Regions from separate parts of the Shimia sp. MMG029 genome, predicted to be linked through region 3. Evidence: riboswitches for the same ligand, from Rfam matches in the RefSeq annotation. Region 3 holds a riboswitch; each other region holds the start of a gene.
The links. A riboswitch is a leader RNA that binds a small molecule or an ion and turns the genes downstream of it on or off. The one in region 3 is predicted to bind cobalamin.
Positions count from the first base shown of each region.

Region 1: it holds a riboswitch for cobalamin, as region 3 does, so the genes downstream of both, PJL69_RS17335 (aromatic ring-hydroxylating oxygenase subunit alpha) here and PJL69_RS15980 (DUF1636 domain-containing protein) in region 3, are expected to answer to the same signal.
Region 2: it holds a riboswitch for cobalamin, as region 3 does, so the genes downstream of both, PJL69_RS06225 (DUF1636 domain-containing protein) here and PJL69_RS15980 (DUF1636 domain-containing protein) in region 3, are expected to answer to the same signal.

Region 1 covers NZ_JAQJIM010000008.1:166,428-174,144, reverse strand. The annotation lists gene PJL69_RS17345 (3'-5' exonuclease) at 1-24, shown strand, start outside; gene PJL69_RS17340 (hybrid sensor histidine kinase/response regulator) at 44-2,353, opposite strand; cobalamin riboswitch at 2,879-3,082, shown strand; gene PJL69_RS17335 (aromatic ring-hydroxylating oxygenase subunit alpha) at 3,191-4,414, shown strand; gene PJL69_RS17330 (hybrid-cluster NAD(P)-dependent oxidoreductase) at 4,419-5,498, shown strand; gene PJL69_RS17325 (P63C domain-containing protein) at 5,583-6,572, opposite strand; gene PJL69_RS17320 (nucleoside triphosphate pyrophosphohydrolase family protein) at 6,893-7,279, opposite strand; gene PJL69_RS17315 (TIGR00730 family Rossman fold protein) at 7,301-7,717, opposite strand, start outside.
Region 2 covers NZ_JAQJIM010000001.1:1,298,904-1,306,620, forward strand. The annotation lists gene PJL69_RS06205 (cobyric acid synthase) at 1-545, opposite strand, end outside; gene PJL69_RS06210 (Lin0512 family protein) at 549-893, opposite strand; gene PJL69_RS06215 (Lin0512 family protein) at 890-1,240, opposite strand; gene cobO (cob(I)yrinic acid a,c-diamide adenosyltransferase) at 1,240-1,857, opposite strand; cobalamin riboswitch at 1,899-2,115, shown strand; gene PJL69_RS06225 (DUF1636 domain-containing protein) at 2,193-2,576, shown strand; gene cobW (cobalamin biosynthesis protein CobW) at 2,573-3,670, shown strand; gene cobN (cobaltochelatase subunit CobN) at 3,677-6,964, shown strand; gene PJL69_RS06240 (cobalamin biosynthesis protein CobG) at 6,961-7,717, shown strand, end outside.
Region 3 covers NZ_JAQJIM010000007.1:120,609-128,325, forward strand. The annotation lists gene PJL69_RS15960 (pyridoxal-phosphate dependent enzyme) at 1-337, shown strand, start outside; gene PJL69_RS15965 (FecCD family ABC transporter permease) at 394-1,425, opposite strand; gene PJL69_RS15970 (ABC transporter substrate-binding protein) at 1,426-2,379, opposite strand; gene PJL69_RS15975 (ABC transporter ATP-binding protein) at 2,407-3,183, opposite strand; gene PJL69_RS15980 (DUF1636 domain-containing protein) at 3,180-3,590, opposite strand; cobalamin riboswitch at 3,693-3,895, opposite strand; gene PJL69_RS15985 (methyl-accepting chemotaxis protein) at 4,159-6,270, shown strand; gene PJL69_RS15990 (PAS domain-containing hybrid sensor histidine kinase/response regulator) at 6,302-7,717, opposite strand, start outside.

The DNA.
Region 1 (7,717 bases), on a different contig from region 3:
CGCCTGCTTGACGACCTAAACTGAAAAGCTGCGTGCGTAATCGTCAGGTCGGACTGCGATCTGCGTCGCTTAAACACATCGCGATACGGCCTGCCACCTCTTTCAGGCGATAGGGTTTGGCCAAGTAGTCATCCATTCCGCTGGCGAGAAAGCGGTCTCTTTCATCCAGACTCACGTGCGCTGTCACCGCGATGATCTTGGATCTATGCGGCTGCCCCTCTTCCAAGGTTCGGATTTGTTGCGCCGCCTCAACACCATCCATGACCGGCATGGAGATATCCATCAAAATAACCTTTGGTTTAAAGCGCTTATATGCCTCGATGGCCTCAAGACCGTTGCTGGCCATCGCATATCGATAGTGGTGCTTTTTTACGATCGCTTGCAGCAGGCGCTGATTGGTCATGTTGTCATCGCAGATCAGCACATCCACCGTGTCGTCGCTGCCTTCTGCGGTTTGTGCCTGAGGTGCGACTGCGGTGGCTGACGCAGGCGCTTGCGGTTGTTCAATCGTGTCACCGTTCAGATCCTGAAGCAGAGCTTGTTGCAGTTGCGTTGGCCGCAACGGCTTCATAAGGCGTGTCACGGTTTCGCAGTTGTTGAGACCAGTACTGTGCTGACTGAACAGTACCGAAACCAGCGCCAGCGCATTGTTTGCCCGCCCCAATGCTTCAAGCACACAGTCTTCGGCAAGGCGCGCCTCATCAGCGATTACAAAATCAAACTGCTTTTGCGGCGCATCGTTTTGGCATTTGTTGGCAGGCGCGACATGACACGCCATGCCCCAACTCTCCAAGAGTTCCGTCAAAATGGCGCGGCGTATGTCATTTGGATCAATAACCAACACCGAGCGTCCCACAAGCGCGTCCACAGCAGGATGCGTCAGATCACCCTGATCGCTGAACTCTATTGGGATGTCGAAGGAGAAGGTCGACCCAGTGCCCAATGCGCTGTCTACAGAGATATCGCCGCCCATAAGATCGATCAGCGTTGCGCAGATCGCAAGACCGAGCCCGGTGCCACCATGACCACGGTTATAAGCGTCGTCGACCTGCGCGAATTCATCAAACACACGATCCAGATGTTTTTCTGCGATGCCACAGCCGGTGTCCTGAACACGGCACTGCAAACGCGGTGTGGTCAGCTTTGGGTTCGTGTCGACGCTGACGTCAACATGCACAGAGCCCGCATCGGTGAATTTTATCGCATTGCTGACAAGGTTGAGCACCACCTGATTGATCCGCCCGGCGTCCCCCACAATGGTCTTGGGGGCAGACGGGTCCACACGCACGGTCAGATCCAGGTCTTTCTCTGCGGCGCGCGCGGCCATCAATGCCCCTGCGTTTTCAAACACCTCAGACAAGGCAAAGGGATGTGGGTGCACAGTCATCTGCCCTGCCCGCAGTTTGGACAGATCCAAGATATCGTTGATGATTGCCAGAAGCGACTCCCCACAGCTGTTGATCGTCGACACAAATGCGTTTTGCTCCGGGTCGAGCGCGGTATCCGCGAGCAAATCTCCGGTGCCAATAATTCCGTTCAAAGGCGTTCTGATTTCATGGCTCATCACCGCCAGAAATTCGGTTTTGGCGCGGTCTGCCGCTTCGGCCCGCTCCTCTGCCTTTTTCATCACCGACACGTCGGTTTCGCTGACCAGCAGCACAACACCACCGTCCACCGCATCGATGCGCTTCTGAACGATGATTTCATGCCAACGTTCCCCGCGTTCGGTTTTCACACGCGCAACGTTTCGGGAATCCTGCCCAACTGACAGAGAATTCTGGAGTTCGGTCGCGAGGTCGTTGTCTGTGAAACGAGCAAAAAACGGCTGTTTGGAGTCGTAAATTTCCCGCGCTGCGGGATTCTGATACAACACCTCTCCGCTGTCTCTATACAGAGAGATCGCAACAGGCGTGTGCAGCAGCGCCTCGGCACTGCGGATTGTGGTTGGTGTGCGCTGCGCATCGGTGACCGCTTCGCACATCATTGCGATACGCCCATCTGGCAAAGTGACCCCATGCAGAGACACGTTCATGTGCTGGGGCTTGCCCTCTGGATATAGGGTCCAGGTCTCATTCAGGGTCAGATCAGGATCTGCGAGGTCGATGCGATACTGGGCCAGGCGTGCGCGCACTGTCTCTGACATATCTGTGCTCAGATCGCGCGCGCTGAGCGTCTCTATGCTGTCGGCATTCCATATCCGCAGCGCAGCCGCATTGGCCCAGACGACGCGGAAGTGATCGAAATCATAAATCCACATGGCCGTCGCCAGTCGATCCGCCTGTTGCGCAACGATGATATCAAGATCTTGCCTATCCGCGTGTGCACATTCCATGACACGAAAACCTTCACTCATTTCGTCATTCAGGCAAACCGAACCCAACACACGCACTGCAGGACACGCAGTGAAAACCAAAGGCGCAACACTGGCCTTCTGCATAGGTTTTCCACAAAGCCAAACCGCCTGACACCTTTTGCGTCAGATCGGCGTTCTGCCCACCAATCAAGGGTACCGCTTGCGCCCTGCGAACAATTCACTGGCATTTCAACCAAGGAATGTGCGGACAAAGCAAGCCCCGCCTTGATACTTAAAACCACCCACAAACGCTACCTATCCAAAGAGGTTATACACCCCTGTCCGAAAGTCAGCATCCGTGCGCCTGAGCTTACCTACGGAACGAAAATAGCAGGTTAATTTTTGCATGAGCCTGCGCGATCTGGCTTTCTTTTTTGCCGAAGGATACCGATTGTGCAAAGGCTGGGCCCGCTGATTGGAGCGTTGGCCAATGGTCAGCTTAATTTGCAACTTTTGGCTGAAATGGAAATGTCTGATTTGTTTTCGAAAATGTCGTAAAGCTCTTAGCACGCCGAGATTTGTTCCCATACTCCAGAATTGTGAGGTGCCGCCCTGTCGCACAGAGAGGGTGGAGAATTGGGAAGCCGGTGAAATTCCGGCACTGCCCCCGCAACGGTAAAGAAGGAAAGGTTCGGCAAGCGACCACTGGGATCATCGTCCCGGGAAGGTGCCGACACCGGGTGAAAGCCGCTTCTGAGTCCGGAAACCAGCCTTGCATTATGTCAAACCGCGGGTGGCGGTGGGGGCTGTGTTGCAGGCGTGATCCGGTCACGGTTGCTGGGCTCTCCTTTGTCACTCGCTCAAGCAACGCCGCGGGGTGCGGCAGGAGAGCCAGAAGTGAAGAACATTCAAACCCTATTGGCCCATCGTCAGCCAGGGCGCGCCCTTGAGCAAGCCTTCTACAACGACGCTGACATATTCCAAACAGATCTGGAAACCATCCATTATCGCGAGTGGCTGTTTGCCATTCCCGCCTGTGAGCTGGAGAAATCCGGCAGCTATGTGACCTATAACGTTGGCACCTATCGTGTGATCATTGTGCGCGGCGCAGATGATCAGATCCGCGCATTTCACAACACCTGCCGCCATCGTGGCTCGGTGATTTGCAAGGCGGCCAAAGGCCATGCGCCCAAACTTGTGTGCCCCTACCATCAATGGACCTATGAACTTGATGGCTCTTTGCTGTGGGCACGGGATATGGGCCCGGAGTTTGATCCGAAACAACATGGGCTGAAAACCGTGCACTGCCGGGAGCTTGCCGGTCTGGTTTATATTTGTCTGGCGGAGGAAGCGCCGGATTTTGACACTTTTGCCAACACGGCGCGCCCCTATCTGGAGCCGCATGATCTGGGCAATGCCAAAGTGGCGTTTGAGAGCACGATTGTCGAAAACGGCAATTGGAAGCTGGTGTGGGAAAACAACCGAGAATGTTATCACTGCGGCGGCAACCACCCGTCCCTCTGCCGCACCTTTCCGGATGATCCGGCCATCACCGGGATCGAAGGCGGTGAAACACCGGCAGAGATGCAGGCCCACTTTGATCGCTGCGAGGCGGCTGGGCTGCCCTCCCAATTCTATCTGCACGACGACGGGCAATACCGATTGGCGCGGATGCCCCTGAAAGAAGGCGCAGAAAGCTACACTCTGGATGCCAAATCCGCCGTGCGCCGCTGGCTGGGACGTGCGCCATTTGCGGACGCGGGTGCCTTGCTGAAATTTCACTACCCCACCACATGGAACCACTTCCTTGCGGACCACTCAATTGTGTTCCGTGTGACCCCGGTGAGCCCGACGGAAACCGAAGTCACCACAAAATGGCTGGTCAACAAAGACGCGGTGGAAGGCGTGGACTATGATCTGAAGCGCCTGACCGAAGTCTGGATGGCCACCAATGATGAGGACCGGCAGGTGGTTGAGGACAACCAGCAGGGCATCAACAGCCCCGCCTATGTACCAGGCCCCTACTCACAAACCCAGGAATCCGGCGTGATCCAATTTGTCGAGTGGTATTGCGCGACATTGAGCAAGCGACTGGCCCCAGAAGCCGTAGCAGCGGAGTGATAGGATGAAAGATCTTCAGTCAGCACCCGCAACTTGGAATGACAGCGAGCCGCTGGAATGCGTGACAGTTGTGCCCGAAGTGCCCAACACCGCCAGTTTTTCGTTCCGGGCCCCGTCAGGTGCGCTGTTCGCTTATGAGCCGGGACAGTTTCTGACACTTGAAATCCCCGCACCCGGCCAGCCGGGGGGCGTGGTGCATCGCACCTACACAATTTCTTCGTCCCCGTCGCGCCCCCGTTCGATCACCATCACTGCCAAGGCGCAGGAGGACAGCATCGGCACACGCTGGATGCTGGACAATCTGCGCCCGGGCACGCGGATCAAGGCGATTGGCCCCGCCGGACTGTTCACCAACGCCCAAAGCCGCGCCAAGAAATATCTGTTTATCTCCGCAGGCTCCGGCATCACACCGATGATGTCTATGACCACCTGCATGTGGGATGAAGGGCAAGAGCTTGACGCGGTCTTCATCAACTGCGCCAAACGCCCCTCAGAGATCATCTTCCGCCAACGGCTCGAACAGATGGCCAGCCGCACCCCCGGACTGGATCTGAAGTTTGTCGTCGAAGAGGCAGACCCCTACGCGCCCTGGACCGGCTATCTGGGCCAGTTCAACCAGCTGATGCTGGGCCTGATGGCGCCGGATTATCTGGAGCGGGAGGTCTATTGCTGTGGGCCGGAGCCGTTCATGACCGCGGTGCGCGAAGCGCTCGCCGGACTGGGCTTTGACATGGACAACTACCATCAGGAGAGCTTCGGCGCGCCGGTGGAAACCGAAGCCGAACAGCCCGCGCTGGATGACGTGGTGCCCGATGAGGACAGCAAGGCGGAAATCCATTTCGCCACCTCTGACGTCACCGCGAAAGTTGCCGAAACCGAAACCGTGCTCGCCGCTGCGCGCTCGGTCGGGCTCAACATCCCTTCAGGCTGCACCTTCGGCGTCTGCGGCACCTGCAAGGTCAAAAAGACCGAAGGCGAGGTGCATATGGTCCACAACGGCGGCATTTCGGACGACGACATCGAAGCCGGTTACATCCTCGCCTGCTGCTCCAACCCGATTGGAAAAGTGGCAGTAGAGGTCTGAGCCAGCGCAAAGATACAAAGAAAGGGGCCTATATCTAACTAGCTAGCCGATTTTGGATTGGCGCCAGCACTGGGCGCCAATTTTTTAATCAATAATCTTGTTCATCTCATCAAATAGATATGGAGCAACCGAAACATTTTTCTGCTTTTGAGCGGCAGTTTTGAAATTATCAATGTCAACGCACATTTCCATCAACCCTTGTACCCGGCCAATCTGGTGAATGAGCATATTTCTACCTTCATCACTCAGCCATTGGTGAAAACGTGCGCGCCGTTTTCCGTCATCATCAATATTCAACTTGTCTAGCTCTTGCTTAACGTAGCCGTTTTCAATCGGGTTGTAGACGTACTTGTTGATAAAGCCCCCATAGTACTGAGGGCGCTTACCATGGCTAGTGTCATTCCCGTAGAGTCGATCCAACTCCGCAAAGAAAGCGTCCGGGAAAGTCTTTAACCATTTTTGCAAGCCTTGCGCGATGTACTTTGAGAGAAGAAGCCGTAGCGCATCATGTGATCTATCGACTTGATAGCCGGTTGCCTCATCAACAAGCGCTATGATCCCGACCTTGGCGAATGCTTCCATCAAGATTTCGGCCTGTATCGCCAAATGCTGTTGAGATGGGTGTAATTTGCCATGCCGGCGCGCCGAAAGAATTACACCACAAATCTCCGGAAGTAGCTCCGCCCTGATCCCGTTTGCGGGCGTAGCGCCACTATTTGCTCGATAGGTTACTGGCGTTCTTAACGCCGCCTCTAAGTCTCTGGAAATAAATTCCGAATAATTCTTTGCTGATAAAAATGAAGGAAGGTTGGCGCCGTCCTCATTTTCTTTCATCCGTTTCCAATGGGAACCACCTCTCTTGCTGCCGAAAGCGCGGTGCACCGCCCGCTCAGATAGAACTCGAACACCTCCATCGAGAACAGCGCAATCAAGTTCAATATCAGCGATAGGCAATTGACCGCTGTAAACGGCGTCCAGCACGTCATTGTTGGTAGTCGAGCTATCCACAACGGTACTTACGACGCTATCAAGGTTGCCGGGAAATTTTGAGATTTCGTCTTTATTTTTAGCCATCAATAAGTCCTTTTTTTATGAATCGTTTGTTGACCATGCGCTCGGTTGTAACTTCGAAGAAGTCAGTTTGCCGATCTGTGCCGTGTTATGGTGCAAGGAAAACTCTTTCACATAACGGTGCAAATGCTTGGCACTCATAAGTGATAAATGCTGGTATACCCGCGCTGAAGAACCGGCCGGAAGCTCTCAATACCGTTTGCATGCGCAATATGGCTAACAAACTCGCTAGCAGGATGAATGATAGTAGTGTGATTGTGGCCAACTTTAGCATAGCCAATAGGGCTCCCAACCTCCTCACCTTCCGTCGCATCACACCAACCTCACCCGTCCTTCAAAAACTGCCCCAGATCGGGCGGGCGGAAATCCGGCCCCTTGAGCACCTTGCCATCTGCGCGCAGCACCGGGCGGCCGTCCGCCCCGAGTTTGGACATGTTGGAGGCATGCACCTCCTCCATACCCGCTTGTTTGACCCCATGCAGGCCAAACTCCAGAAAGGTGCCATCCAGCACATACTGAATGTCACACAGCGCATCGAGCACCTCGACCATATCCCCCGCTTCCACAGCTTCGCGCAGCTCCGCCACCTCTTCCTCAAGGATCGCCAGCCGCATCTCTGCGCGGGTTTTGGGAATGCTGGGCGCGTCCACCACGGGCACATCAAAGGCCTCGTGCCATTCGCGTACAATCGAAAGCGTGTCTTTGGCCATTGGAATGCCCTGTCTTGGGTGTCAGTTCGATATGTCAGAGACCGCCTGTGCCGTCTCATAGGTTTTGCGGGCGGGCGGCGTATAGGCCGCAAATCTGTTTAGGATCGCTCCGGGATCAGGCTCCACAATCAGCATCTCGCGATAGCGCGCATTGATGAAGCCCGCCGCGACCATGTCGTCGACCATGCGCAGCATGGAGTCAAAATACCCATTGATGTTTAAAAACCCGATGGGTTTTTCATGCACGGCGATCTGCGCCCAGGTCCATTGCTCAAACGCTTCTTCCAGCGTCCCGGCGCCGCCCGGCAGCACTAGAAAGCCATCCGCCATTTCGCTCATCTTGGCTTTGCGTTCGTGCATCGTGTCCACAACGATCAGATCGCTCAGGCCCCTGTGCGCAATCTCGCGCGCCACAAGATGCTGGGGCATCACGCCAAT
Region 2 (7,717 bases), on a different contig from region 3:
ATCACCGCCTGCGTCCCGACAACTTGCGCAATCACGCCACCCCGGTCGATGTCACCGGCCAGCACCACAGGCACCTCTGCGGCCTGTGCAAAGCCCATATTGGCGATATCTCCGGCCCGAAGATTGACCTCCGCCGGGCTGCCCGCGCCCTCAACAATCACCAGATCACTTTTTGATTTCAGCCGGTTAAAGCTCTCAAGCACCGCCTCAAGCAACTGCGGCTTGAACTTGGCATACTCCCGCGCCTTCACCGTGGTCAGCCGCTTTCCCTGCACCACCACCTGTGAGCCCACATCGGTTTCCGGCTTCAAAAGCACTGGGTTCATGTCCACAGTCAGCGCCTTGCCGCAGGCCAGCGCCTGCAACGCTTGCGCCCGGCCGATCTCGCCGCCATCAGAGGTCACAGCCGCGTTGTTGGACATGTTCTGCGGCTTAAACGGTGCCACAGACAGACCCCGACGCGTCGCCGCCCGGCACAACCCCGCCACAAGCATCGACTTGCCAACGTTGGAGCCTGTGCCCTGAATCATAATCGCTTTGCCCATGGCTCAGCCCTGTTTTGGGAGGAAGGCCTCCACCGCCGCAGAGGCGATGACAAGCACGTTTCCGTCATCGGGATTTGTCACATTCATACCCCCAAAGACCGCTTTCACCTCCGCGCGCCCGCGTGGCAAACGCGCAACCAATGCGTCACAATCCACTTGCTCCGGGTCTTGGACGCCGACTGTCACCTGCACACGCATCTCTTTGGGATCTTTGCCTAAAGCGGCAAACATCGGGATCGAAGAATGGCGAATCGCATCCTCGATCGCACGGGCCGCAGCCTTGGTGTAATCCTGCCCGTATTGGTCGTTGCCCATGCCCATTTCGATGATGAAACGCTGCTCGCTCATGCCGCGACCTCCACATCCAAAGCCACCGAAATCGCCACATTGGACATCACCGTAGGGTTGCCCCCATCATTGCGCGGCACGTCCAGCCCGCCTTTGACCGGCACAACTGTGACCTGCCCATAAGGGAAGATCGCCGCAATCACCGCGGTGTCAATCTGCTCCGGTTGCTGCACCGCCACCTCAACGGTGATGATCATCTCTGATTTGTCCTTGCCGAACAACTCCGCCAGATTGATCGAATTGTGCCACAGCGCGTCTTTCACAGCCCGGCTCGCCGCCTCGGTGTAGTCCTGACGGCGCAGCGAAGAGCCCATGCCAAATTCGGTGAGAAGGCGTTTGATCGCCATCAGAACTCCACCCCCGCCTGCGCTTTGATGCCATCGCGGAACGGATGTTTCAGCAGGGTCATCTCCGTCACCAGATCGGCGGCCTCAATCAGCTCCGGCTTGGCATTGCGTCCAGTCAAAAGAACGTGAGTCATGTCCGGCTTTTCGCTCAGCAGAAAATCGACCACCTCGTCGATATCCAGATAGTCGTTGCGCAGCGCGATGTTGATTTCATCCAGCATCACAAAGCGATTTGCCGGATCACGGATCAGCTCTTTAGCAAGCTCCCAGCCCGCCTGCGCTTTGGCAATGTCACGCTCACGATCCTGCGTCTCCCAGGTAAACCCTTCCCCTGAAACGTGAAATTTCACCTCATCTTTGAAGTGCGTGCGCAGAAAATCTCTCTCTCCCGTCGCCCAGGTCCCCTTGATAAACTGCACCACGGCGACGGGCATGCCATGCGAAATACAGCGCATGATCATACCAAACCCAGACGAGCTCTTGCCCTTGCCCGGCCCGGTGTGGACCATGATGAGGCCCTTTTCCTCGGTCTTGGTGGCCATCATACGGTCCCGCGCTGCCTTGATTTTCGCCATCTTGGCCTTGTGGCGTTCGTTCTGATCCGTGTTTTCAGACATTCGTGCCTCTCCGTTCCCGCTTGACTTGGCCGCAATCATTGCCCATTCGAGGTGTCGTTGGTTCCTGCTCCCTCGGGGCAGGTGAAAAGGGAATGTGAAACGGGTCCGACGTCAAGGCCCAAAGCGCAGCCGCCCCCGCGACCGTGACCGGAGAGGTCCGCCACAGCCACTGGAGCGATCCGGGAAGGCAGGAGGGCCACCAGAGCGCAAGCTCTGAAATCTGCAAGCCGGGAGACCTGCCAGCGGAGAAGACATAAACCGGACGGGGTGTTTCGGTGTTGGGCTCTCTTTATGATGTCCCGTGTGCCCCCGTCCCTGCGAAGGGACCAAAACTGATGGCTGATGCATCCGCTCCAGTCGACCTGCTTGTCTGCACCACCTGCCGTGCAGGTCAGCCCACCGACATTGAAGGGCCACGCCCCGGCACCCAGCTGTTTGAAGCCCTCAGGGCGTCAGATTTGCCGGACAACGTGACTGTGAAAGGCGTGGCATGCTTTTCCAACTGCGACTCTGGCTGCTCGGTCACCATTCGTGGTGGCGATGAACGCTGGACCTACGTCTATGGCAATTTCACTGGCGCAGACGACGCGGAGCTGGTTGCCGAGGGCGTGACCAAATACGCCGAAACCGTCGATGGGCTGGTGCCTTGGCGTGAACGCTCGACCCACTTCCGCAAAAACTGCATTGCACGCATTCCCCCACTGGAGATCCCTGAATGAGCACTCTTGAAAAACTTCCCGTCACCGTCATCACCGGCTTTCTGGGATCCGGCAAAACAACGCTGGTGCGCAACCTCATGACAAAGCCGCAGGGCAAACGCCTCGCAGTAATCGTGAATGAATTTGGCGATGTTGGCGTGGATGGCGAGATCCTGAAATCCTGCGCAATTCCGGACTGCCCAGCGGAAAACATCATGGAGCTGGCGAATGGCTGCATCTGCTGCACCGTGGCCGATGATTTCATCCCCACGATCGAAGCCCTGATGAACCTTGAGACCCGCCCAGAGCACATCCTGATTGAAACCTCTGGCCTGGCCTTGCCAAAACCGCTGCTGAAGGCGTTTGACTGGCCCGATATCCGCTCCAAGATCACTGTGGACGGCGTGATCGCTCTGGCTGATGCGGAGGCTGTCGCCGATGGCCGCTTTGCAACTGATGTGGCTGCTGTGGATGCGCAGCGCGAAGCGGATGAAGGTCTGGATCACGAAACCCCTCTGTCTGAGGTGTTTCTCGATCAAATCAACTGCGCCGACATCGTGCTTTTGACAAAACCTGACCTCGCAGGCCCCGAGGGCGTTGCCAAGGCCAAAGAGATCGTCCTGTCAAAAGCACCCCGCGCCCTGCCGGTGGTTGAAGTGGCTGAAGGCGATGTAGACCCGCGTGTGATCCTTGGTCTGGAAGCCGCCGCAGAAGACGATCTGGAGGCCCGCCCTTCCCATCACGAAGATCATCATCACGCGCATGATCACGACGATCACCATCATGACGACGACCATCACCATGATCACCACCACGACCACAATCACGATGCTTTCAACAGCATTGTCGTGGATGTGCCTGAACAATCCGATCCTGCGGCTTTTGCTGCCAAGATTGAAAAAATGGCCAAAGATCTCAACATTCTGCGCGTCAAAGGCTACGCCGCGGTTGAAGGCAAACCGATGCGCCTTTTGGTGCAGGCGGTGGGCGCACGCGTGCGGCATCAGTTTGATCGCCCATGGAAGGCCGAAGAAGGCCGTCAGGGCCGGATGGTCGTGATTGCTGAACATCATGACGTAAATGTGGATGCGATCCACGCAGCTCTGGTAGACTAAACTGCCATGCATGTAGTCTTTCGCGAAAGCCATGGCCTTGATGAGGCCGAAACCCCGATGGATCTGGGCCAGTCCCCGGCCGATCTGGTGGTGCTGTCTTTTTCTGACAGCGACCTTGGGGCTTTCGCGGCAGGCTGGCACCGCAGCAATGGCGATCTGCCAACGCTGCGCCTTGCCAATCTGACAGCGTTGAAACACCCGCTGTCAGTCGACACCTATATTGACCAAACGCTGTCTGGCGCCAAAGCCATCCTTATCCGTCTGATTGGCGGCATTTCTTACTGGCAATACGGCATTCAACAGGTGCAGGCCCTTGCAGCGGAAAAGGACATCGCCCTAGCGGTGCTGCCCGCAGATGGCCGCCCTGACACACGATTGGATGAGGTGTCCACCCTCCCGGTGTCCACTCTGCACCGCCTGACGCATCTTTGCGACACCGGCGGCGCCATTGCCGCACAGGCCGCTTTGGCACAACTCGCCCTGTCTGCAGGGCTTTATGCCAAGCCGGTCATGGGCTCCAAAGCCCTGCCGGATCACGGCGGCTGGACGCCTGAGACGGGCCTATCTGATCCTCTTGCTGCGCGCGATCCTGCAAAACCACTGATTGCCCTGACCTTTTATCGTGCTTACGTCAGTTCCGCCGACACCGCGCCAATTGAGGCCATGTTTGAGGAGTTTCGCGCACGAGGTTTTGATGTGGTGGGCCTGTTTGCCCCTTCCCTCAAAGTGCCCGCATCGGCCGCATGGCTAGCCGAAACCCTGCGCACCCTTGCACCTGCCGCCATTGTGAATGCCACGTCGTTCTCCGGCAAAGGGGCCGATGGCACCTCGCCTTTGGACGCCACCGAAGCACCCGTTTTTCAGGTGGCGCTGGCCACCTCCCGCAAAAAAGCCTGGGCAGAGGCAGAACGTGGCCTCGCGCCTTCTGACCTCGCCATGCATGTGGTTCTGCCTGAAGTGGATGGCCGCCTCTTTGCCGGCGTCGCCTCATTCAAGGAGCCGGGCAAAAAGGACCCGGCACTGGAATACTCTCGCTTTGCCCACCGCCCCGTGCCAGAGCGGATCATGGCAATTGCCGACAAGGTCGAGGGTTGGGTGCGTCTTGCGCAAAAGCCCAACGCAGAAAAACAACTCGCTTGTGTGCTCTCCACCTACCCCGGCAAAGACTGGAACATGGCCCACGCGGTTGGGCTGGACCCGCTCGCAAGTGTTGAGGCGATCCTGTCTGACTTTGCCGAGGATGGTTTTGAAACCGGTCACGCCGACAGCGCACTGGCGGACGCGCTGCTGGGAGAACCCCTCACATGGTCGCTGGCGGAATATAAGTCCGCGCTCAGCACCCTGCCGCAGGCACTGCAAGAGGATCTTGCCACCGCATGGGGCGCGCCAGAGGATGATCCCACCGTCGCAGGCGATGCCTTCACCTTCAAGGCCACAAAACGCGGCAACATCCTGATCGCGTTGCAACCAGAGCGCGGCACCGATCAGCTGCGAGAAGACGAGTACCACGATCTTTCCCGCGTGCCGCGCCATTCCTATGTGGCTTTCTATCTCTGGCTCCGGCAGACACAGTGTGTTGACGCGCTACTACATATTGGCGCCCATGGTACGCTTGAATGGCTGCCCGGCAAATCTGTTGCCTTGTCTGAAGCCTGCTGGCCCGAAGTGCTGATTGGCAACGTACCGGTGATCTACCCGTTTATCGTGAACGACCCCGGCGAGGCCGCACAAGCCAAGCGTCGCATCAACGCGCTCACATTGGGGCATGTGCCGCCGCCGCTCAAAGCCAGCGCAACACCGCAGCGTTTTGCGCGTCTGGAAACGCTTCTGGATGAGTTCTCCAATGCGGACGGCCTAGATCCCAAGCGCCGGGACCGGCTGCAATCTGACATTAAGGGCGAGGCCGAAGCTCTTGGCCTAAAATCAGAACTTGGCCTTGATGACGTGACTTGTCTCGCCGAGACCATCACCCGCATCGACACTTTTGTTTGTGACATCAAGGAAAGCCAATTCGGCGACGGGCTGCATGTCTTTGGCCGCGCGCCAGAGCAGGCTGGCGCGTTTGATGCAGCCCCCTCTGCTCACGCAGAACGCGCCGCGCTCACCCGCGCCTTAGCAGGCAAACGCATTGAGGCAGGCCCCTCCGGTTCGCCCTATCGCGGACGCAAAGATGTGCTGCCCACGGGCCGCAATCTCTTCACCACCGACCCACGGTCTGTGCCCTCGCGTTCCGCCTATGCGCAGGGTGTGAAACTGGCCGAAGAGCTGGTGCGTCGTCATCTGCAAGAAGAAGGCGACTATCCCAAAAACCTGATTGTGGATCTCTGGGGCAGCGCCACCATGCGCACCGCAGGCGAAGAGTTTGCCATGGCGCTGCATCTCTTGGGCGCAAAACCTGTCTGGGACGAAGGCAGCGAGCGGGTCTCCGGCGTTGAAATCCTGCCCATCGCTCTGCTGGACCGCCCCCGGATTGATGTCACCCTGCGTGTCTCTGGTCTGTTCCGAGATGTCTTTCCAACGCTCTCCACCCTCTTTGGTCAGGCTGTCAAAGCTTTGGCAGAACGCGACGAAGCCGCCGACTGGAACCCATTCGCGGGCCGCATCACGGCCCCTCGCGTCTATGGCCCCGCGCCCGGCAGCTACGGCCTTGGCATGGGCCACGACATTGAAAATTACTCAGACGAAGGCCGCAAAGCCGCAGGCGAGGCTTGGCTCAACGCGTCCTCTTATGCTTTTGATGGCGACAAGATCACCAAAGACGCAGCTGGCATTCGCGCGCTGGTGGGCGCCGCAGACAGCTTTGTTCACCTGCAGGACATGCCGGAAACCGACCTCCTGCTGGCGTCTGATTATGCCACCCACGAGGCAGGCTTTGCCGCCGCGCAAAAGATCACCGGCGGCAATGCCAACCTTTATCATGTGGACAACACCAACCCGGAAAACCCCCGCGCCCGCAGCCTGACCGAAGAAATCGCGCGTGTGGTGCACGCCCGCGCCACCAACCCGGATTGGCTGGCTGGCATGATGCGTCACGGTTTCCGCGGCGGTGCCGAAATCGCCGCAACGCTGGAGCATATGGCCGCCTTTGCCAATCTGGCAGGTGCAGTGCCACCACAGCTGTTTGACGCCTATCATGATGCCACTCTTGGCGATGATGGCGTTGTCGATTTTCTACAAAAAGAAAACCCGCAGGCATTGGTCGCGATGCGAGATCGTTTCGCCGCGCTCTATGAGGCCGGGCTCTGGGTCACCCGCCGCAACTCCATTCTGGCGGAGCTTGAGCAACTGCCATGAGCCGCCCCGCCGCCAAAGGCTGGTGCCCCGGTGCCTACAAGCCCATGATGTCTGGCGACGGACTGGTTGTGCGCGTGCGCCCGATGCTGGCGCGGCTGACACAGGCGCAGGTGCTCGGCCTCTGCGCCACAGCACAGAAATTTGGCTCTGGCTTGATCGATCTCACCAGCCGCGCCAACCTGCAAATCCGCGGCGTGGCAGAAGCAGATCACGAGGCCGTTCTGGAACGTCTCGCAAATCTTGGCCTGCTGCCAGATGATCCCCTTCTGGAAAGCCGCCGCAACATCCTGATCCCGCCGCTCTGGCAAGCCGGAGACGAAACCGACCGGATCGCAAACGCACTGGTTGCTCGTTTGGGCGAGTTCCCCGAGCTGCCCGCAAAAATGGGCTTTGCCATAGACATTGATGGCCCACCGCAATTTTCTCAGAACTCGGCGGACTTTCGGCTGGAGCGCTCTTGTGATGGCGCATTGATCTTACGCGCTGATGGGGCCTCACATGGGCGGCTTGTGACCGCAGAGACAGCCGTTGATGCCCTCATCGAAATGGCAAACTGGTTTGTCAAAACCGATGGCCCCTCTCACCGACGCATGGCTGCGCATGTGGCGCTGACCCCGCCACCGGCGGATTGGCAAGACGCCCTGCCCGTAGCGATAAACACAGCGCTGAAACCCGGCAGAGTCGAACTGGGAACCATCTTTGGCGCAGTTTTTGGCCAGATCGAAGCCGAAGCTCTTGCAACCCTAGTTCGTG
Region 3 (7,717 bases):
CGCAGCGCTCGCGGCTTCTATAGCTGCTGGAGAAATTGTGGAAACTGCACATTATGACACGCTTGCGGATGGTGTGGCTGGCGGTGTTGACGCAGGATCGGTCACCCTGCCAATGGCCAGCGAGGTGATCGACGCGGTGATCCACTGTGACGAAGAGCAAATTGCCGAAGCGCTGCGCGTGATTGCCTGGACCGACAACATGATTGTGGAGGGCGCCGCCGCTCTCGCGCTTGCGCCCTACCTTGCGCAGCCAGAGGCTTATGAAGGTCAAACAAGCGTCGTTCTGCTGTGTGGGGCCAACTACGATCAGGCGCGCTTGCAGAGTGTCATCGCCTAAGGCAGGCAATACAAAAACTTGCGCCCTGAGCGGGCGCAAGTTCTGCGTTGGCGCGTCTAAGGTCTGCGCAAGAGCACAACAAACGACAGCCCGCCAACCAAACCTGTGACGATGCCAACGGGAATGTCTTCCGGTGCCATGATGGTGCGCGCAACAATGTCGGCCCAGAGCAGGAATATCCCACCAAACACGGCAGAGATCGGCACAAGGCGCGCATAGTTGCCGCCAACGATCAGCCGCACAATGTGCGGCACCATCAGCCCGACAAAGCCGATCATGCCCGAAAATGCCACCATCACACCGGTGATCAGGGCGCCAACCACAAACACGGTCAGACGAAAGCGCGCAACGCGGATGCCCAGCGAGCTTGCCGTTTCATCGCCGATGGTCATCGCATTCAGTTGCGAAGCCTGCATCCAGAGCCACAGCGCGCAGGGCACAAGAATAGCGAGCGGGTAGATCAGGTAAGACCACTGCGCCAGCCCCAGCCCGCCTAGCATCCAGAAAACCACAGTGTGATGTGCCTTCGGATCGCCCAGAAAGATAAGAATGTTCGCGCAGGCCATGATTACAAAAGAGATGGCCACACCGGTCAGCACCAGTCGGTCCGCACTGGTCGCTCCGGCCCATTTGGATACTGCCAGTACAGCGAGCGTCGCGACAAGCGCACCGAGGAACGCCATCACGGGCACAGTGAGCAGACCCAGAAACAGCCCGGTGTGTAACAGCGCCAGAATGGCCCCAAAGGCGCCACCCGAAGAAATGCCAAGCAGATGTGGATCCGCCAGCGGGTTGCGCGTCACAGCCTGCAACGTTGCGCCGACTATGGCGAGCCCCGCACCGACCATCACGGCCAGCAAGGCGCGTGGAAAACGGATTTCCCAGACAATGGCTGTGCGCCCCTTAGACCATGTTGGTTCCACGGGCCAGAGGCCGGTTTTTTGTGCAAATATGCCCCAAACCGTTTCGATGGGCACAGAAATTGCGCCCACCGAGATTGCGAAAGACAAGGACGCTCCCAATGCGGCGAGGCTGCCCAGGAGAACGATCCAAAGGGTGGCTTTAGATTGGGAGGTGCCTTTGCTCATTTAGTTGCTGGCCGCGCCTTCGGAGCCCCAGAAACCTTCAGCCAGTTTCTTCACAGCTTTGATGTTGCGTGGGCCAGGGGTCGCTTCGACATATTCCAGCACAACGAAACGGTCGTTTTTCACCGCATCGAGCTCTGCAAAGGCCGGATTGTTCATCATAAAGGCGCGCTTTTCTTCGGCGGTCACATTGCCGTAGTTCACGATCACAACCACTTCAGGGTTGCGCTCCACAACGGCTTCCCAGGTGACGGTGCCCCAGCTCTTTTCAAAGTCGTCCATGATGTTGGTGCCGCCTGCGGCCTCGATCATGGCTGTTGGCATCGCATAGAGGCCTGCGGTGAACGGCGTGTCTTCGCCGCTGTCATAAACAAACACACGCAGCGGCTCGTCCGCGGTTTCCAGAGAGTCGGTGAACGCGGCAAGCTCCGCCTTGTAGCCATCCACGAGTGCGGTGGCTTTGTCTTCCACAGCGAAGATTTTGCCGAGATTCAGCAGGTCATTGTACATGTCATCCATGCTGACTTTGGGTTTGTCGCCAATGTGGATGCAGCTTTCGGTCAGCTCGTACACATCGATGCCAAACGGCGCGAGCGTTTCTGGGGTGACTTCGCCGCCAACCTTCATGCCGTAGTTCCAGCCCGCAAAGAAGAAGTCCGCGTCAGCGCCAACCAGAACTTCTTTGGAGGGGTATTTCGCAGACAGCTCAGGTAGCTCTTCCACGCCGGCGCGCATCTCTGCGTCCAGTGTTTTCCAGCCGGAAATACCTGTGTAGCCGACCATACGATCCGCAAGGCCAAGAACCAGCATCATTTCGGTGAGGTTCACGTCGTTGGAAATGGCCGCTTTTGGCGGGGTGTCAAATGTCACGGTGCGGTCGCAGCTTTGCACGGTGGTTTCTGCCGCAGCGGATTGTGCTGCCAAGATCAGCCCGAGGGCGAGGGAGCTCTTTTTCATTGTTGGTCCTTGATGAAGATTGAGGTGTTAAAGTTGGAAAGTGAGATGGTTTTTCTGGCTCACGCTGAGCTGTTCGCGCTGGGCGCGCACTTGAAAGGTGTCGGACACCAGCCTGTCTTTGAGAACTTCCATAGGCGCGCCAAATCCCTTCGGTGCGCCATTCTTTAAGATCAGAATGCGATCACAGACATCAGCTGCCAGATTGAGATCATGCAGCGATGTGACAATCGTCAGATCCAGATCGCGGATCAGTTGCAACACTTCCAGCTGATGGCGGATGTCGAGGTGGTTGGTCGGCTCATCCAACACCAGCAGTTGCGGCTCTTGCGCCAATGCGCGCGCCACCATCACCCGCTGGCGTTCGCCACCGGAAAGTGTGGAGAGGCTGCGGTGTGACAGATCTTGCAGCTGCAGCCGCTTGAGCGCCGCCTCTATCACTTCCGCATCGTGTTGTCCGGGAGTGGAGAGGCCCAGGCGATGTGGCACCCGCCCAAGCGCAACAACTTCGCGCACAGTGAGCGCAAAGTCAGAAGGTTGTTCTTGCAAGACCGCGGCGACCTTTTTGGCCAGCGCGCGTGGCGCCATTTTGCGCAGCGACTCGCCATCCAGCAGAATGTCGCCGGACAGAGGGCGGTTATAGCCATATATCAGACGCAAAAGCGTGGTTTTGCCGGCGCCATTTGGCCCAACAAGGCCCATCACCTCACCCTTGTTCAGGCTAAAGCTGGTCGCCTCAAGCAGCAGGGGGTCGCGCTTGCGCGGCGCCCAGGTGACATCGCGCACGTCCAACGTTGGGGAGGTCATGAAACGCGCTCCAATGTGTCTTCAATGGCCATGATCGCGCAGGGTATGCGTGTCAGGGTAGAGTCGTCGCGCAATTTTATGGGATGGCCGGTGGACACGCACCAATCGCCTTGCTGAGCTGCATAGTCTTTTGCAAAATCCATGAGGCTGTCTATATCTTCCTCTGGCGTGATGTCACCAAACAGGAAAGAGGCTGTACGTGTAGCGTGATAGCCAACAGTGCAGGGGCGGTCACAACCGTCAAGGCAGGCCGTGCCTGCAATTTCGAAGTCATCGGCGATGCTGTCACCCGCAGCGGAGATCGCTGCGCGCAGTTTCGCAATCAATGCATAGCCGGAGTTGCAGGTTTCGCCCGTGTGCCGGCACGATGTGCAAATCGTCATTCGATGAGATACAGTTCCGTTCATTTCGCCCTCCGCGAAAACGCGGGGCGAGAACAAAACCAGTCATGTCAGCGGCGTAAGCCGATTGAGCCATCTTGGCCTCCTTCCGAGACACCCCGCCCGGTTTGAGTTTCAGTTAAGATGGCAGGTCTCCTGACTTGCGGTGACTGGCTCCCTCCACCTTCCCGAGCGCTGGCCCAGTGGCTATCGGAGGTTGCACACCGCTTACAGTTGCGGGGGCAGTTACGGAATTGGCAATTGTGTGCCGCACCGTATTCCCTTTTCATCCAGCCGGTCACAGGCTGGAAACCATCAAAGTTATCAATGTAAAACTCTAAGGATTCTGTCAATCGGCAAACGTGTCGGAATCTACCTGCTCTGTGCCCATTGTCGTTGAACAGACCCGCCTTTTGCCATCGCTCGGAATGCGCACTGCTGTGAGGCAGGTGGTGCTCAAAAAACAGTCGTTTGACTGTCGACATCTACGAATGCGGGTTTGTGTAGCAAAAAAGCAGTGTCAATTTACACAGCCTTAAATCGTGTATGTGTACTCAGCTTACATCTTATAAATGCAGACGAGTAGGTGCTCCCAATGAAACTGCGTATTGTGATGTTGTTCGTCATCGGACCGATTTTTGCGCTCGCCGGGTTTTTGATGTACGGCGATGTAACCAGTCAGCGTGCGGTTGTAGAAAGTGCTCACGATACCACAATGCGTGCGCAAGAGGGCGCCGTTGTCGGCCATGTGATACACGAACTGCAAAAAGAACGCGGCTACTCTGCCGGTTACATCGCGTCTCAAGGCAAGAATTTCCCAGCGGAGCTGAAAGAGCAGCGTGAACACTCCAGTGCCGCGATCGAGAGCTTTCAGCAGCAGATTGATTTGCTGGCCATGCAACGGCCAGAGCTGCTTTCGGAGATTTCTACGCGTCTTAGCAAGTTGGAATCGATGCGCGATCAGGTGGATGGGCTGGAGCTTCGCGTTCCAGAAATGGCCTCATTTTATACGCAAACAATCAATCAGTTGATTGATTTTTCACGCCCGTCTGGCATGCGCGACACGCACAGTCAGGTTCAGGCCCTGCTGAGCGCTCGTGTGTTGATTGGATCAGCGAAAGAGAGTGCAGGCCTGGAGCGCGCCATGGGCGCAACCGGGCTTGGGGGCGGCTTCTCAACCATTGTGCATGACCGGTTTATTGAACTTGGCGGCGCTCAGGGGGCGCTTTTGCTCGAAGCTTCCGGCGCCTTAGACGACGCAGGTTGGCTGGCCGCCTTGCGCGAAACCGCCGAATTCAAAGCGGTCCAGAAAGCGCGTGAAACAGTGCGATCAGGATATGAGTTGCAAGACTATGATGGGCTAACCGCGCCCAATTGGTTCAAAATATCAACAGCTTGGATCAATATTCTGCGAGAGGAAGAATTGCGGTTTGTAGAGCAGATTGCAAATCTGACGCTGGAAATCGAAGCGGCGGCAGATGCCAGATTCAATCGCATGATGTGGTTGGGAATGAGCGTCATGCTCTTGGTTCTGTCCTTTGCTATTTTCTCCTTTGAGCGCATGGTGGCACGTATCAAATACCTGATCGCTGTCATCAATGAGTTCACAAGCGGCAACTTTGATGTGTTCGTCGAAGGTATTGAAGGCCGCGATGAATTGAGCAAAATGTCAAAAGCCGTCTATCATTTTAAGCAAGATACCCTGCAAATGCGACGCGATGCTGAGGCTCTTAAGGCGGAGCAAGAGCGGCGCAAAAAGGAACAGGACTTTGTGGTTGGCGAAATCCGCCTTGGTCTCGGGGAGATGGCAGAAGGCAATCTTACCCACCACTTTGAAACGCCTTTCCCTGAGGAGTACGAGGGGTTGAGGGCGGATTTCAACGCAACGGTTGGCAAGCTAAACGAAACACTTGTGCATGTTGTTGATGTGGCTTCCAGCATTCGATCAGGCACGGTCAAATTTAGCCAGTCCTCAGATGACCTGTCGCGCCGCACCGAAGATCAGGCTGGTACGCTGGAACAGACAGCGGCTGCGCTTGAAGGCATCACCTCCAGCGTTCAATCGGCTGCCTCTGGCGCAAAAGATGTGCAAGAAAGCACGCTCTCTGCGAAAAATGACGCGACAGAGAGCGGCGCGATCGTGAAAGAAGCCGTTAATGCGATGGCGAAGATCTCAGAGTCGTCCAAGCAAATCGCCCAGATAATCAGCGTGATTGACGATATTGCGTTTCAAACCAATTTGCTTGCACTGAATGCGGGTGTTGAGGCCGCAAGGGCCGGCGCCGCAGGCAGCGGTTTTGCGGTGGTTGCGTCAGAAGTACGTGCACTGGCACAAAAATCTTCCGGTGCAGCGCGAGAAATTCAGGATCTGATTGGGGAAAGCACAGCCAGTGTCAGCAACGGTGTCGGGCTGGTGAATGAAACCGGAGAAGCGCTTGGTGTGATTGTAAACCGTGTGAGCCACGTTTCCGCACTGGTGTCTAACTTGGCGGATGGGACCGTAAGCCAGGCGGCCACTCTGGGGGAAATCAACACGGGTGTGTCTCAGCTCGAAGAAGCAACCCAACGCAATGCGGTCATGGCGCAGGACGTCAGCGCAACCTGCGCAACGCTGAAAGAAGAAGCCAATGAACTAGAAAGACTGGTGTCTCAATTCAAGCTGAGCTTGGATGGTACAGCACGCAACCCTGATCGTGATGCCGCGTGATTCAGCGATGGCGCGCAGAAAGCGCGCGCCATCAGACCCCTGCGTGATCGCCTTTGGTCAGATCCAGACATTCCGCAATCTTTTGAAACAGGATGCCCCGCCGCACAGGTTTTGCGACATGGGCGTCGCATCCCGCGGTCAGCGCGTCTTTTACATTATTTGGCATGGCGTTTGCTGACAACATAATGATTGGGGTGCGGGCACGTTTGTTTTCGCTTTCAAAAACACGCATGTTGCGAACGGCTTGTTCCCCATCCATGACGGGCATCCGCATATCCATGAGAACCAAATCGAATGGCTTCGGCTCTTCTTTGAAGGTCTCAAGCGCCTCAACGCCATTGGATGTAAACGTTATGTCGCAATCTGAGTTTTGGAGAACGAGGCTGATCACCTTTTGGTTGACTTTGCTGTCCTCAGCGACAAGTACCCGACACCCACTCAAATCAAGCTCTTCGAGCTTTGCGGCCTGTTGATGTTGCACCGGTGCCTTTGAGAGGGCTGATCTAAGCGGGAGTGTAAGCGTGAATATGGTGCCTTCGTCCGGGGCAGAAATCACGCGCAACGTGCCCCCCATTTTGTGGGCCAATGAGGCGCTGATCGCGAGGCCAAGCCCTGTGCCGCCGTGAGTCCGGCTGTCCGTTTCTCGCTGTTGCGTGTATCGCTCAAACACCGCGCCAGAGGTTTTGGTCGGAAAGCCAATGCCACTGTCTTCGATCTCAAAGACGAGTTTCTCGCCAAAGGCCGCTTTCTGCACGGACAGGCTGCAAGATATTTGACCACAGTCGGTAAATTTCACAGCATTGGATGCGAGGTTAGAAATGATCTGACGCAAGCGAAGCGGATCACCCAAAGCAAGATTTTCGGTGTTTGCATTGGCTTGAAGCGAAAACCGGAGGCCTTTGCGTTCCGCTTTTTGCATGTGCAGCTGCAATGCGGCTTGCGCCTCCACGCTTGGGCAAAAGGGGATGGATTCGATTGTCAGCTTGCCAGCTTCGATCTTGGAGAGATCGAGAAAGTCAGAAAGCAGGTCTTCGAGCATCTCTCCCGCTTCGTAAATCGTTTTGACAAGATCCTGTTGCTTGGCCGTTAAGTCAGGGTCTCTATTCAAAACGTCTGTGATCCCCACAATCGCATTGAGCGGTGTGCGGATCTCATGGCTCATGTTCGCAAGGAAAGCGGTTTTGGACTGGTTCGCCTCCTCCGCAGTATTGCGGGCATCTGCGAGTGATTGCTGGCGTTCCAATTGTTCAGTTATGTCGTTTGCAGACCCAAAGATCTGGCCCTCAAAACGGTTGAAATGGACGTCCATGATCCGCTGTTTGTCATGTCGACTGTGCAACCTGATCTGAAGTGCGTTTGATTTCCGGCCCAAAAGCGCCTTGCGTAGGGCTTTGGTGACTTTGCTGCGATCACCTGAATTCGCGAGGCTGTTAAAGTGGCGCCCCAG